2 regions of the Brachybacterium saurashtrense genome follow, and region 1 is predicted to be linked to the other one. Evidence: predicted binding sites of a transcription regulator. Region 1 holds the regulator's gene; the other holds the start of a gene.
What was found. Region 1 encodes LexA, which represses DNA repair genes until DNA is damaged. Its sites were predicted from a motif close to TCGAACANNTGTTCGA; they were not measured.

Region 1 (5,753 bases):
AGGTGGGCGACTCCCATCTGCTGCTGCACGTGGTGGACGCCTCCCATCCCGACCCCGAGGGGCAGATCACCGCGGTGCGCACGGTGCTCGGCGAGATCGAGGGCTTCGACGTGCCCGAGATCGTGGTGCTGAACAAGACGGACATCGCCGAGCCGGAGACCATCGCCCGGCTGCGCAGCCAGGTCGCCGACTGCGTGGTGGTCTCCGCCCGCACGGGCGCGGGGATCGAGGAGCTGCGGGAGCTGATCGCGCAGCGTCTGCCCCGGCCCGCCGTCGAGGTGGACCTGGTGGTGCCCTACACCCGCGGCGACCTCATCTCCCGGGTGCACAGCACCGGCGAGGTGATCTCCGAGGAGCATCTGATGGAGGGCACCCGGCTGCACGCGCACGTGGACGAGGCGCTCGCCGCCGAGCTCCACGGCGCGGCCTGAGCGGCCGGAGACACAGCGCACGGTCCGGTCCGGCCACGCCTGGGACGTCCGGCGCGGGGGCGCCGATACGCTGATCCGATGACCTCCGCACCTGAGCATCCCGTCGCGCCGGCGGTGGCCGACGTCCCCCTGTCGGGCCTCATGGATGCCGCCGTCGCGGCGGTCGGGGGATCGCCCCGGCCGGGCCAGCAGGCGATGGCCGAGGCGGTGGACACGGCGATGTCCGGGGGGCGGCACCTCCTGGTCCAGGCGGGCACCGGCACGGGCAAGTCCCTGGCCTATCTCGTCCCGGCGCTGCGCCATGCCCTGGTCACCGGCCGCCCCGTCGTCGTCTCCACCGCGACGATCGCGCTGCAGTCCCAGATCGTGCGCAAGGACCTCCCGCGCCTGGCGGAGGCCCTCGCCCCGCACCTGCCGCGCACCCCCACCTTCGCGCTGCTCAAGGGGCGGGCGAACTACCTGTGCAAGCACAAGATCGCCGGCGGCTATCCGGTCGACATCGAGCCCGGGGCGCTGTTCGCCCAGGCCTCCGCGGATCCCTCGAGCGACGGCGGGGAGAGGCTCGGCGCACAGGTCAAGCGCCTGCGGGAGTGGGCGGAGGAGACCGACACCGGCGATCGCGACTCGCTCGAGGACGCGGTCTCGGACCGGGCCTGGCGACAGGTCTCCGTCACCGGGTCCCAGTGCATCGGCTCCTCCTGCCCGATGGTGCAGGACTGCTTCGCCGAGCGCAGCCGCGAGGTGGCCCGGGAGGTCGACGTGGTGGTCACCAACCATGCGCTGCTCGCGATCGACGCCTTCGACAACCACGGCATCATCCCCGAGCACGACGTGGTCGTCTTCGACGAGGCCCACGATCTCACCGCGCGCGTCACCAGCGCCGTCACCGATGTGCTCAGCCCCGGCATGCTGCGCGCCACGGTGCGGGAGCTGCGCGGCCTGGGCGTCGCGGCGACGGCGCTGGAGGACGCGGGGGAGGAGCTGCGCGAAGCGCTCGAGCTCGCCCCCGACGGGAGGGTGCTCGGCGATCTCCCGGAGCGGCTCGCGGATGCCGTCGGCCACCTCCGGGTCGAGGCGCGCACCGCCCACTCCGACGCGAAGGACGCCGGCGACGAGTCCTCCGCCGGGGCGCGCAAGACGGTGCGCGCGAACCTCCAGGAGGTCATCGACGTCTGCGAGCGGCTGACGGACCCGGGGGAAGACGATGTCGTCTCCGTCTCCCGCGGCCAGGCCACGGGACGGGCGACGCTGCAGGTCGCCCCGCTGAGCGTGGCCGGGGCGATGCGCGGTGCGATCCTCGAGGACCGCACCGCCGTGCTCACCTCGGCCACCCTCGCCCTCGGCGGGCGCTTCGAGCCGGCCGCCGGCGAGGTGGGCCTCGCCCGGGCCGGGCGCATCGCCGAGGACGAGATCCCGCGCCGCGAGGACTCCGGTGCCTGGGCGGGGATCGACGTGGGCAGCCCCTTCGACTACCGCCGCCAGGGCATCCTCTACACCGCACGCCACCTGCCCCCGCCCGGCCGGGAGGGTCCCGCACCGGCGATGCTGGACCACCTCACCGAGCTCGTGGAGGCCTCCCGCGGCGGCGCGCTGTGCCTGTTCTCCTCCCGCCGCGGCGCGGAGCTCGCGGCCGAGCACGTCCGGGCACGGCTGGACATGACCATCGCGGTGCAGGGCGAGGACTCGATGGCGAACCTGGTGCGCACCTTCCGCGAGGAGGAGGACGCGAGCCTGTTCGGCACCCTCACCCTCTGGCAGGGCGTCGACGTCGCAGGGCGGTCCCTGCGCCTGGTCACCATCGACCGGATCCCGTTCCCGCGGCCGGACGACCCGCTGATGTCCGCCCGCCAGGAGCGGATCGCCGAGCACGGCGGCAACGGCTTCATGGGGGTCGCCGCCCAGCACGCCGCGCTGCTGCTGGCCCAGGGGGCGGGGCGCCTGATCCGCACCGAGTCCGATCGCGGGATGGTCGCGGTGCTGGACCCGCGCCTGGCCACGGCACGCTACGGCGGCTTCCTGCGCGAGGCGATGCCGCCGCTGTGGCCCACCGCGGATCCCGCGGTGGCGCTCGGCGCGCTGCGGAGGCTCGCCGAGAGCTGAGAGGGCGGAGCCCGCGCGCTCAGACCGCCCGCAGCACCGCCACCACCTTGCCGAGGATCTCGGCATGGTCGCCCAGGATGGGGGCGAAGGCCGGGTTGTGGGGCATCAGCCAGACGTGGTCGTCGCGCTGCACGAAGGTCTTCACCGTGGCCTCGCCGTCGATCATCGCGGCGACGATCTCGCCCTTCTCCGCGGTTCTCTGCGAGCGCACCACCACCCAGTCCCCGTCGCAGATCGCCGCATCGATCATCGAGTCGCCCACCACCTGGAGCAGGAACAGGTCCCCGTCGCCCACCAGGCGCTGGGGGAGCGTGAAGACGTCCTCCACCTGCTCCTGCGCGGTGATGGGCACACCGGCCGCGATCCTGCCCACCAGGGGCACCGCCACCGAGGAGGGGGCGAGGGGGAGATCCGTCGGCTCGGGCGGGGCCGGGGCGTCGTCGGCTCCCGGCATCACCACCTCCATCGCGCGGGGCCGCTTGGGATCCCGGCGCAGGAAGCCCTTGCGCTCCAGGGACTGCAGCTGATGGGCCACCGAGGAGGAGGAGGTCAGCCCCACCGCGTCGCCGATCTCGCGCATCGTGGGCGGGTAGCCGCGCTCGGCCACGGCGTCGTTGATCGTCTCCAGGATCAGCCGCTGCCGGCGCGTGAGGCCGGAGGTGCGCTCGTCGACAGGGGCGTCACCGAGGGCCCGGGTCGGCTTGGGGGTGCTCGGCGTCATCGTGCGGCCTCCTGGCGTCGTCTGTCGGACCCGTGCGGTTCCGTTGTCCTGTCACCCAGCGTAGGGCGGCGCACAGCGGATGCCAAACATGTGTTCGAGGTTTCTGTTGCGTGTCGCCGAGAGCGCGGGGTACAGTCGCACAGACATTCGATCGAACAGGAGTTCGGATATGAGTACCGGAACCGCCGTGGTCCTGCCCCTCACGTCGCAGCGCACCCTGCGTGCGGACCGCGCTCCTCGAGCGCGCGTTCGACTCGAACCCACCCGTCGTGGGCGCCGCCTGCTGCTGGCCGTCGCCTTCGCGCTGGGCCTGCTGGTCGCCCTCGTGGCGCTGCTCGTGGTGGACCTCCCCTCCGCCCTCGCCGGCACGGAGGCCGGGCAGCCGGTCACGGTCACCGTCGAGGCCGGGGACACCCTGTGGGGCTACGCCGAGGAGTACGCGCCGGAGGGCATGAGCCCTCAGGACTTCGTCAGCGAGGTGCGCAGCGCCAACCACCTGCCCACCGGCCGCATCACCGCGGGGCAGGAGATCGTGCTGCCGGCCGCGGAGCTCCCCGCGCGCTGAGCGGAGCGTGCCGGTACCCTGAGGGGATGCACTGCCCGTTCTGCCGCCACCCCGACTCGCGCGTCGTCGACTCCCGCACCTCCGACGACGGCGCGACGATCCGCCGGCGTCGGCAGTGCCCGCACTGCTCCCGGCGCTTCTCCACCTCGGAGACGGCGTCGCTGTCGGTCCTGAAGCGCTCGGGTGTGAGCGAGCCGTTCAGCCGTGCGAAGGTGATCTCCGGGGTGCGCAAGGCCTGCCAGGGCCGACCCGTGAGCGACGACCAGCTCGCCCTGCTCGCCCAGCGCGTGGAGGAGGCGATCCGCAGCAGCGGTGTGGCGGAGATCGACGCGCACCAGGTGGGTCTGTCGATCCTGCAGCCGCTGCAGGAGCTGGACCTCGTGGCCTACCTGCGCTTCGCCAGCGTCTACCAGGGCTTCGACTCCCTCGAGGACTTCGAGACCGCGATCGCACGGCTCCGTGCCGAGGCGCCCGAGGGCGGCGAGCCCGCGGCGAGCCCCGTCGTCTGAGGGGCGCCCGCAGGACCGTGTGCGCGGCGCAGGCACGGCGCGGCGCCCCCGCGGAGGGATCGTCCCGGCGTGGATCCGGGGAGGACCGCCGAGGAGCCTGTGCCCACTTCGTGGATCTGGTGCGGACGGGGCCGAACCTGTGCATAAGATATCCCTCGTGCGCTCACGCAGCGCACACCAGATCGGCGGTCGTGGAGGGGAAGCCACGGCCGCCGATCGCCGTCCGGGCCCGGCGGCCGGAGCCGCTCTCAGCCCGCGACGCCGCGGGGGAGCTCCCGGGCATGGACCACGCCGAGGTGCTGGGTGGGACGGGACATCGCGACGTACAGATCGCCGGCGCCGTGCGCGTCGATCAGCTCCGCCGGCTCGACGATCACCACGGCATCGAACTCGAGTCCCTTCGCGTCCTGCGCGGTCATCACGGCGATCTCGTCGTCCACCCCCGCGGAGCCCTGACCGATCGCGGGCAGCGTCTCGTCGGCGCGCAGGGCGGTGACCAGCTCCTCGAGCCGCTCCTCGGCGGCGATCACGGCCACCCGTCCCAGCCGTTCTGCATGCACGGAGGCGACGGCCGCGACGGTCCGTGCGGCGAGGTCCGTCGGCGCCGTGCGCTCGATCGACGGCTCCCGGTCGCCGTCGCGCACGGAGCTCACCTCGGTGACCGGCAGCTCGTGCGCCTGTGCCATCGCGACCGCCCGGTCCATGATGCGGCGGGGGGTGCGGTAGTTGACGGTGAGGTGTTCCACCTGCAGGCGGTCCTGGATGTAGGGGCTGAGCGCCGCGGTCCACGAGTCGGTGCCCGCGGCGGAGGAGGTCTGGGCGACGTCCCCCACCACGGTGAAGGACTTCGTGGGCGCCCGTCGCATCAGGGCGCGCCAGCTCATGGGGGAGTGCTCCTGCGCCTCGTCGACCACCACGTGGCCGTAGGTCCAGCTCCGCTCGGCCGAGGCGCGCTCGGCGAGGGTGCGGCCGTCGCGCACCTGGCTCACCTGATCGGCGAGGTCCTCGGCACGGATCATGCCCGAGGTGTCGATGTTCTCGATCACCTTGCGCGCGTACTCCACGTCGGCCCGGCGGCGATCGGCATCGTCCCGCGCCTTCGCCGCCGCCGGGGCGTCGTCCTCGCCGAGCAGCTCGGCGACCTCGTCCAGCAGCGGGATGTCCTCCACCGTCCACGGGGCGTCCTTGGGCCGCACCAGGAGGTCCACGTGCTCGGCGAGGGAGCGCGGCGCGGCGGCGCGCAGCCGGTCCGGGCGGGAGAGCAGGATCCTCAGGAACCCCTGCGGGGTGTACGGCAGCCAGGCCAGATTCAGCACACGCCGCACCTCGGGGTCGTGGCGCAGGTCGGCGAGCAGGTCCGGGCGGTCCTCGGGGATGATCGTGCTGCCCTGGGCGCGCAGTGCCTGTTCGTAGCGCTGCACCAGGCG
Region 2 (5,753 bases), 1.8 Mb from region 1:
AGCCGCGCCAGGGCGTCATCCAGCAGCGTCACGCTGGTCACGGCCGGCACCGCGCGGTCGTAGACGTCACCGGGGATCACCACCACGTCCACCTGCTCCGCGGTGACGAGCTCCACCAGCCAGTCGAGGAAGGCGGCCTGGTGCGCGTGGAGGTCCACCTTGTGCAGGGTGCGCCCCAGGTGCCAGTCCGAGGTGTGCAGGATCTTCATGGCCCCGAGCCTACGAGCGCGGGCCGACATCCGAGGCCGCCGTGCACAGTGCGCAGGCGGCGGGCGGGTTCGGACGGGTCCGATCCGGCGAGGACGGCATCGGCGAAGCGGCCACCGGGCCCCGGTCAGAAGGGCGGTGGATCCTCCCCGTCCGGGCCGCGGGGCGGAGGCGCGACGCCGTGCGGCTCGACCCCGGGGTCCTCGCGGCCGGTCGGCGCCGGGTCGAGAGTGGGAGCCGAGCGGCCGGAGCCGACGGGAGCCGGATCGACGGGAGCCGGATCGACGGGAGCCGGATCGACGGGAGCCCGATCGACGGGAGCGGGCTCGAAGGGGGCGGATCCGGCCCGGGTGCCGCGCAGGAAGCTGGTCCAAGCGGCGGTGAGGACGTCCACCATGTGCAGGCTCGCGGTGTCGAGGTCATCGATCGCGGTGACGGCATCCCCGCTGTCGCCGATCCGCCACCGGGTGCGACCCGGTTCGCGTGCCGGGGTGGGGATCCGAGTGGGGTCCAGCAGGCCGGCCGTCTTGTCGAGGTGGTGCTGCCAGCACAGCAGGTGCAGGTTCTCGATCTCGGTGAGCCCGCCCTCGCCGGGGGTGCCGCGGCGGCACTCCTCGATGTGGTCGCACTCGGAGGCCCAGGAGCTGGGCCGGGCGCAACCGGGCACGGCGCACTGGGCGTGGCGCAGTCGGAGGTGCTCGAGCATCGCGGGTGTGGGCGTGTACCGCTCCGCCGGGAGCGGCAGGAAGGCGCCGCTGGAAGCGTCGGTGAGCACGCGGTACCAGTCGTCGGCGGTGCCGGCGAGCGAGCGGGCCAGGGTGGCGGGTAGCGGCGTGGCCCCGTCGAGCATAGCGGGCTCGTCGGAGGCGCCGAGCAGGGTGAGCGCGGGGACGGTGACGTTCAGCCGGAACCGCTCGGCGGGGACGGAGACGCCGTCCAGGTCCAGTTCGGCACCGTCCATCAGCTGGTAGCGCAGGCGGGACAGCGGCAGCGCGCGGCCGGTCTCCCGCGCGATGCCGTCGGGATCGTGGGGGATCTCGGTGCCGTCGCGCAGGGCGGCGCGCTGCTCGGCCTGGATGGCGCGGGCGGAATCGTCGAGCCGCTTCCACCGGGCGAGGACATCCGGGATCGGGCCGGTGATGCTGAGGGTGCCGGTGCCTGGTTCCGGCCCGGGCAGCAGCTGGACGGAGCGTTCCAGCGCGACCACGGGATCCGGTGTTCTCTCACGATCGCGCAGATGGTCGACCAGCGCCCGCAGAAGGGTGAAGAATCGCTCCGGGGAGATGTCCATCGACCAGGTGGAGAGGATCATGTCGAGATCGCGGCGAGAACTGTCGGAGAGGTTCCGCGAGGCTTTCATGAGGCGTTGGAACCACGGCCCAGGCATGATCCCCTCCTCGAGGCGAGCAATGGCACGAGGGAAGAGGTGCACGGCCTGGTAGGCGTCTCGCAGACGCCACGAAGCGGCACTGCGCGTCACCCGGAGTGCGAGCGCCGCCCGGAGGGTGTCCACCTCGTCCATCTCGGCGACCTCCTCGTACTCGCCCTCGTGCGCGTGGAGCTCGGCGAGGGCGCGGTACTCCTCGGCGAGGTGGCGCCCGGCGGCCCACTGCGCATCCCAGACACGTTGCACAGCGGTGCTGAGCTGGGGGTCCTCCTCGCTCCTGCCGCGGCACAGAAGGGCGTCCCGCGTGAGCTCCCGCTGTGCGCGGACGTGGCGCAGTCGCTCGGGGAGCGCGGCGAGCAGCGCCGCCTCGTCGGGGCGCTCGTCGGGACTCTCGCCGGCCCACTTGCTGGGCTCCTCATCGAACTTCTCGCCGTCATCGCGTTCCAGATCCATCCCTTCCACCCCCTTTTGCCGCTCGTCCCGTGCAGTGCGGATCGCCCCTGCGGTGCTTCTCCTATCTGCCTCTCATCGTATTGGCGACCACCGACAGACAAAAGACTCTCCCTCCGATTGTGGATACCTGGCGAGCGCCTCGCGTGGCATTGTGGAAAACCAGTTCGGCATATCCCCAGAACACACGCGCCGCGCCACACAGGAACCGCTTCTCCTCCCCATCGCCAGATATCCACAATTCTCGGTGCGGTCGCCGTGTGCGAGATCGCGGGCCGCGGGCCGGCTCCCGCCGACGGACGCCTCACCGGGCACCCCGCCGCCGTGACCTACACTCGGCGGCGGACACGGGGTGCGCCGAGCGCGCTGAGATCACACCCGTGGAACCTGATCTAGTTCGTACTAGCGAAGGGATGTCCGCATGAGTTCGGATCCTTGCACCCAGTTCCCGCCTGCCCCCGCCCCGTCGGCCGCCGGCCCCGCGCCCCGAGGCGCCGCCTCCCTCCCCCGCGTGCTCTCCATCGCGGGCACGGATCCCACCGGCGGCGCCGGCACCGCGGCGGACCTGAAGTCGATCGTCGCGGCCGGCGGCTACGCGATGAGCGTGGTGACCTCGGTGGTCGCGCAGAACACCCACGGGGTGCGCGCGATCCACGTCCCGCCGCGGCAGACTCTCGCCGCGCAGCTCGAGGCGGTCTCCGACGATGTGCAGCTGGAGGCGGTGAAGACCGGCATGCTCGGCACCGTCGAGGTGATCGAGACGGTCTCCGCCTGGGTGCAGGCGCACCCGCCACAGGTGCTGGTGGTGGACCCGGTGATGGTGGCCAGCAGCGGCGACCGCCTGCTGGAGCCGGAGGCGGAGCAGGCGATGCTCCGCTTCTGCGAGCTCGCCACGGTGGTCACCCCGAACATCGACGAGCTCGGCGTGCTCACCGGCTCCCCGCGGGCGCGCACCGAGGCCGAGGCGTTCGCGCAGGCCCGGCGCTGGGCCGCCCGCACCCAGGTGGCCGTGGTGGTGAAGACCGGCCACCTCGAGGCCGAGGAGGTCGCCAACACCTGGATCGCCCCGGACGGCACGGAGCACCGGGTGCGCTCGCGACGCGTGGAGACCACCAGCACCCACGGCACCGGCTGCTCGCTCTCCTCCGCGCTGGCCACCCGGCTGGGCGCCGGCCACTCCCTCGCCGCGGCGCTGACCTGGGCGACCGGCTGGCTGCACGAGGCCGTGGAGCACGGGGCGGCGCTGCAGGTGGGCAGCGGGCACGGCCCGGTCGACCACGGGCATCAGGGGCGGCGGCTCGCGGCGGCGGGCTCGGCCGCGCCCTGGCTCACGGACGATGCGGTGCCGCAGCGCTGGGAGCACCCGGCACAGCTCGCGGCGGCCGACGGGGACGCCGTGCGCGGCACCGTCGTGCCCGCGGTGGTACCGCCTGCCGGGCCGTGGACGGAGGCGCTGTGGGCGGCGGGCTCGCCGCTCGCGGCCGAGATCTCCCGCTCCGGGTTCGTGCGCGCGCTGATCGACGGCAGCCTCCCCGAGCAGCAGTTCTCCTTCTACCTCGCGCAGGACGCCCACTACCTGCTGCGTTACTCCCGTGCGCTGGCGGCGCTCGGCGAGTCCTCGACCGACGCCGACGCCCGCGCGTTCTGGGCCGCGTCCGCGCAGGAGTGCCTCACCGTGGAGATGGCGCTGCACCATGACTGGCTGGCCAGCCGGCCGCACGCGGCGCAAGTGCCGGTGGGCCCGGTGACCAGCGCCTACACCGACTTCCTGCTGGCCCGGGCGCTGGGCTCCCCCACCGTGGTGGGGGCGGCCGCGGCGCTGCCGTGCTTCTGGCTGTACGCCCAGGTGGGCGCGGATCTCGACGAGGTCGCGCCCACGCATCCCTACGCCGCCTGGCTGGAGACGTACCGCGATCCCGGCTTTGTGGAGGGGGTGGCGGGGGCGCTGGCCGTGGTCGAGGCGGAGCTCGCCGCCGCCGATCCCGCCGAGCGCGCCGAGGCCGCCCGCGACTTCCTGCTGGCCTGCCGGCACGAGCTGGAGTTCTTCGAGCAGGCCCGACGGGTCGAGGTCGGGACGGCCGACGGGGCGGGCGCCGGCGGGGCGGGCGCCGACGGGGCGGGCGCCGACGGGGCAGGCGCCGGCGCCGATGCGGCCGACGGGCCGTCTGCCGACGAGCCCGCGACGACCGCCGCGCCGACGGTCGGTGCCGCCCGATGAGCGCCGCACGGACCTCCGCCACCCCCGCCGCCTCCGGCACGCCCGGCACGCCTGCCCCCTCCGCCGCGCCCACCGGCACCGCCGCGCTGCCGCCGGAGGGCCGGGCCGCGCTGCGCGCCGGGGTGGTGGGCAACCTGGTCGACAACATCCACGTGTTCCTGCCGGTCACGGCGCTGGCACCGGCGATGCTGGTGCTCGCCGGGCCGGGCGCGGCGGCATCCACCGGCGCGCTGATCATCATCGCGATGCTGATGGGTCGGCCCGTCGGCGGCGTGGTGTTCGGCCGCATCTCGGACCGGCTGGGCCGCACCCGCACCACCCGGATCGCGATCGGCGGCACCGCCCTGTGCGCGGCCGCGATCGCGGCGGTGCCCTCGCACGAGGTGCTGGGCGCGGGCACGGTCGCGCTGATCCTGCTGCTGCGCTTCCTGGGCGGGATCTTCGTGGCCGGCGAGTACTCGGCCGCGATCCCGCTGGCGATGGAGTGGTCCGCGCCGCGCCGACGCGGGCTGATGAGCGGGCTGATCCTGTCGATGGCGCCGTGGGCGCAGGCGCTGGTCGCCTTCTCCGTGGCGGTGCTGCTGGCGGTGCTGGGGCCCGAGCAGTATGCGCTGTGGGGCTGGCGGGCGCTGTTCGCGGCCGGGGCGCTGCTCTCGCTGGGCATGCTCGTGTACTACCGGCGCCAGGTCACCGATGCGCCGCTGTTCCACCGCCGCGCCGGGGCCGACGGGGACCCTGCGGCAGCCGACGGCGACGCCACAGCACCTGCCCCCGCACCCGCACCCGCACCCGCACCCGCACCAAACCTGCGCAGCCTGCTCACCGGCGCCTGGTCGCGGGCGTTCTGGCAGGTCTTCGTGATGATGACCGGCCTGTGGCTGCTCACCTACTCCACCGTGCTGCTGCTCCCGGAGCGTCTGGCCGCCGATTCGGCACTGCCCGCCCTCGCGGTGCCGGTGGTGATGGGCATCGCCTCGGTGGCGCAGGCGCTGGTGATGGCCCTGGCCGGGCACCTCTCCACGCTCACCGGGCGGCGGCGCCTGTTCCTGCTGTGGGGCGCGGCCGCGGCGGTGCTGGGCCCGGTGCTGTGGTGGAGCGCAGTCGCGGCGCCCACCGTGGCGGTCGCCGCGGCCTGCGCCGCGCTGCTGCAGGTGGTGACCGTCTCCGCCTACGGGCCGGTCTCCGCCTACCTCTCGGAGCGCTTCCCCACCGCGCTGCGCTCCACGGGCTACGGCGCGGGATACAGCCTCTCCCTGGTGCTGCCGGCGCTGTACCCGTTCTACGTGCCGGTGCTCGAACCGCTGCTGGGCCGGCACGGCACCGTGCTGACGATGGTGGTGCTCGGCGGCGTGCTGGTGATGGTGGGCGCGGCGGCCGGTCCGCGGCTGCGCCCCCGCGAGCTGGACGCCGATCTCGACGCGGTCGCGGAGGGCCACACCCGATGACCCCCACCACCCCGCAGGACCGCCCCTCGCCCGATCCGGACCTCGC

Region 2: a site for LexA is predicted at 2,200-2,215, ahead of DWV08_RS11420 (HNH endonuclease signature motif containing protein). Genes of this name have one in related genera too.

Annotation. Positions count from the first base shown of each region.
Region 1 is NZ_CP031356.1:561,445-567,197, forward strand. Features, by position in the region: gene hflX (GTPase HflX) at 1-431, shown strand, start outside; gene DWV08_RS02580 (ATP-dependent DNA helicase) at 510-2,531, shown strand; gene lexA (transcriptional repressor LexA) at 2,551-3,252, opposite strand; gene yneA (cell division suppressor protein YneA) at 3,422-3,817, shown strand; gene nrdR (transcriptional regulator NrdR) at 3,844-4,326, shown strand; gene DWV08_RS02600 (HelD family protein) at 4,575-5,753, opposite strand, start outside.
Region 2 is NZ_CP031356.1:2,501,459-2,507,211, forward strand. Features, by position in the region: gene DWV08_RS11415 (exonuclease SbcCD subunit D) at 1-209, opposite strand, end outside; gene DWV08_RS11420 (HNH endonuclease signature motif containing protein) at 335-2,047, opposite strand; TPP riboswitch at 2,383-2,475, shown strand; gene DWV08_RS11425 (bifunctional hydroxymethylpyrimidine kinase/phosphomethylpyrimidine kinase) at 2,466-4,262, shown strand; gene DWV08_RS11430 (MFS transporter) at 4,259-5,707, shown strand; gene thiM (hydroxyethylthiazole kinase) at 5,704-5,753, shown strand, end outside.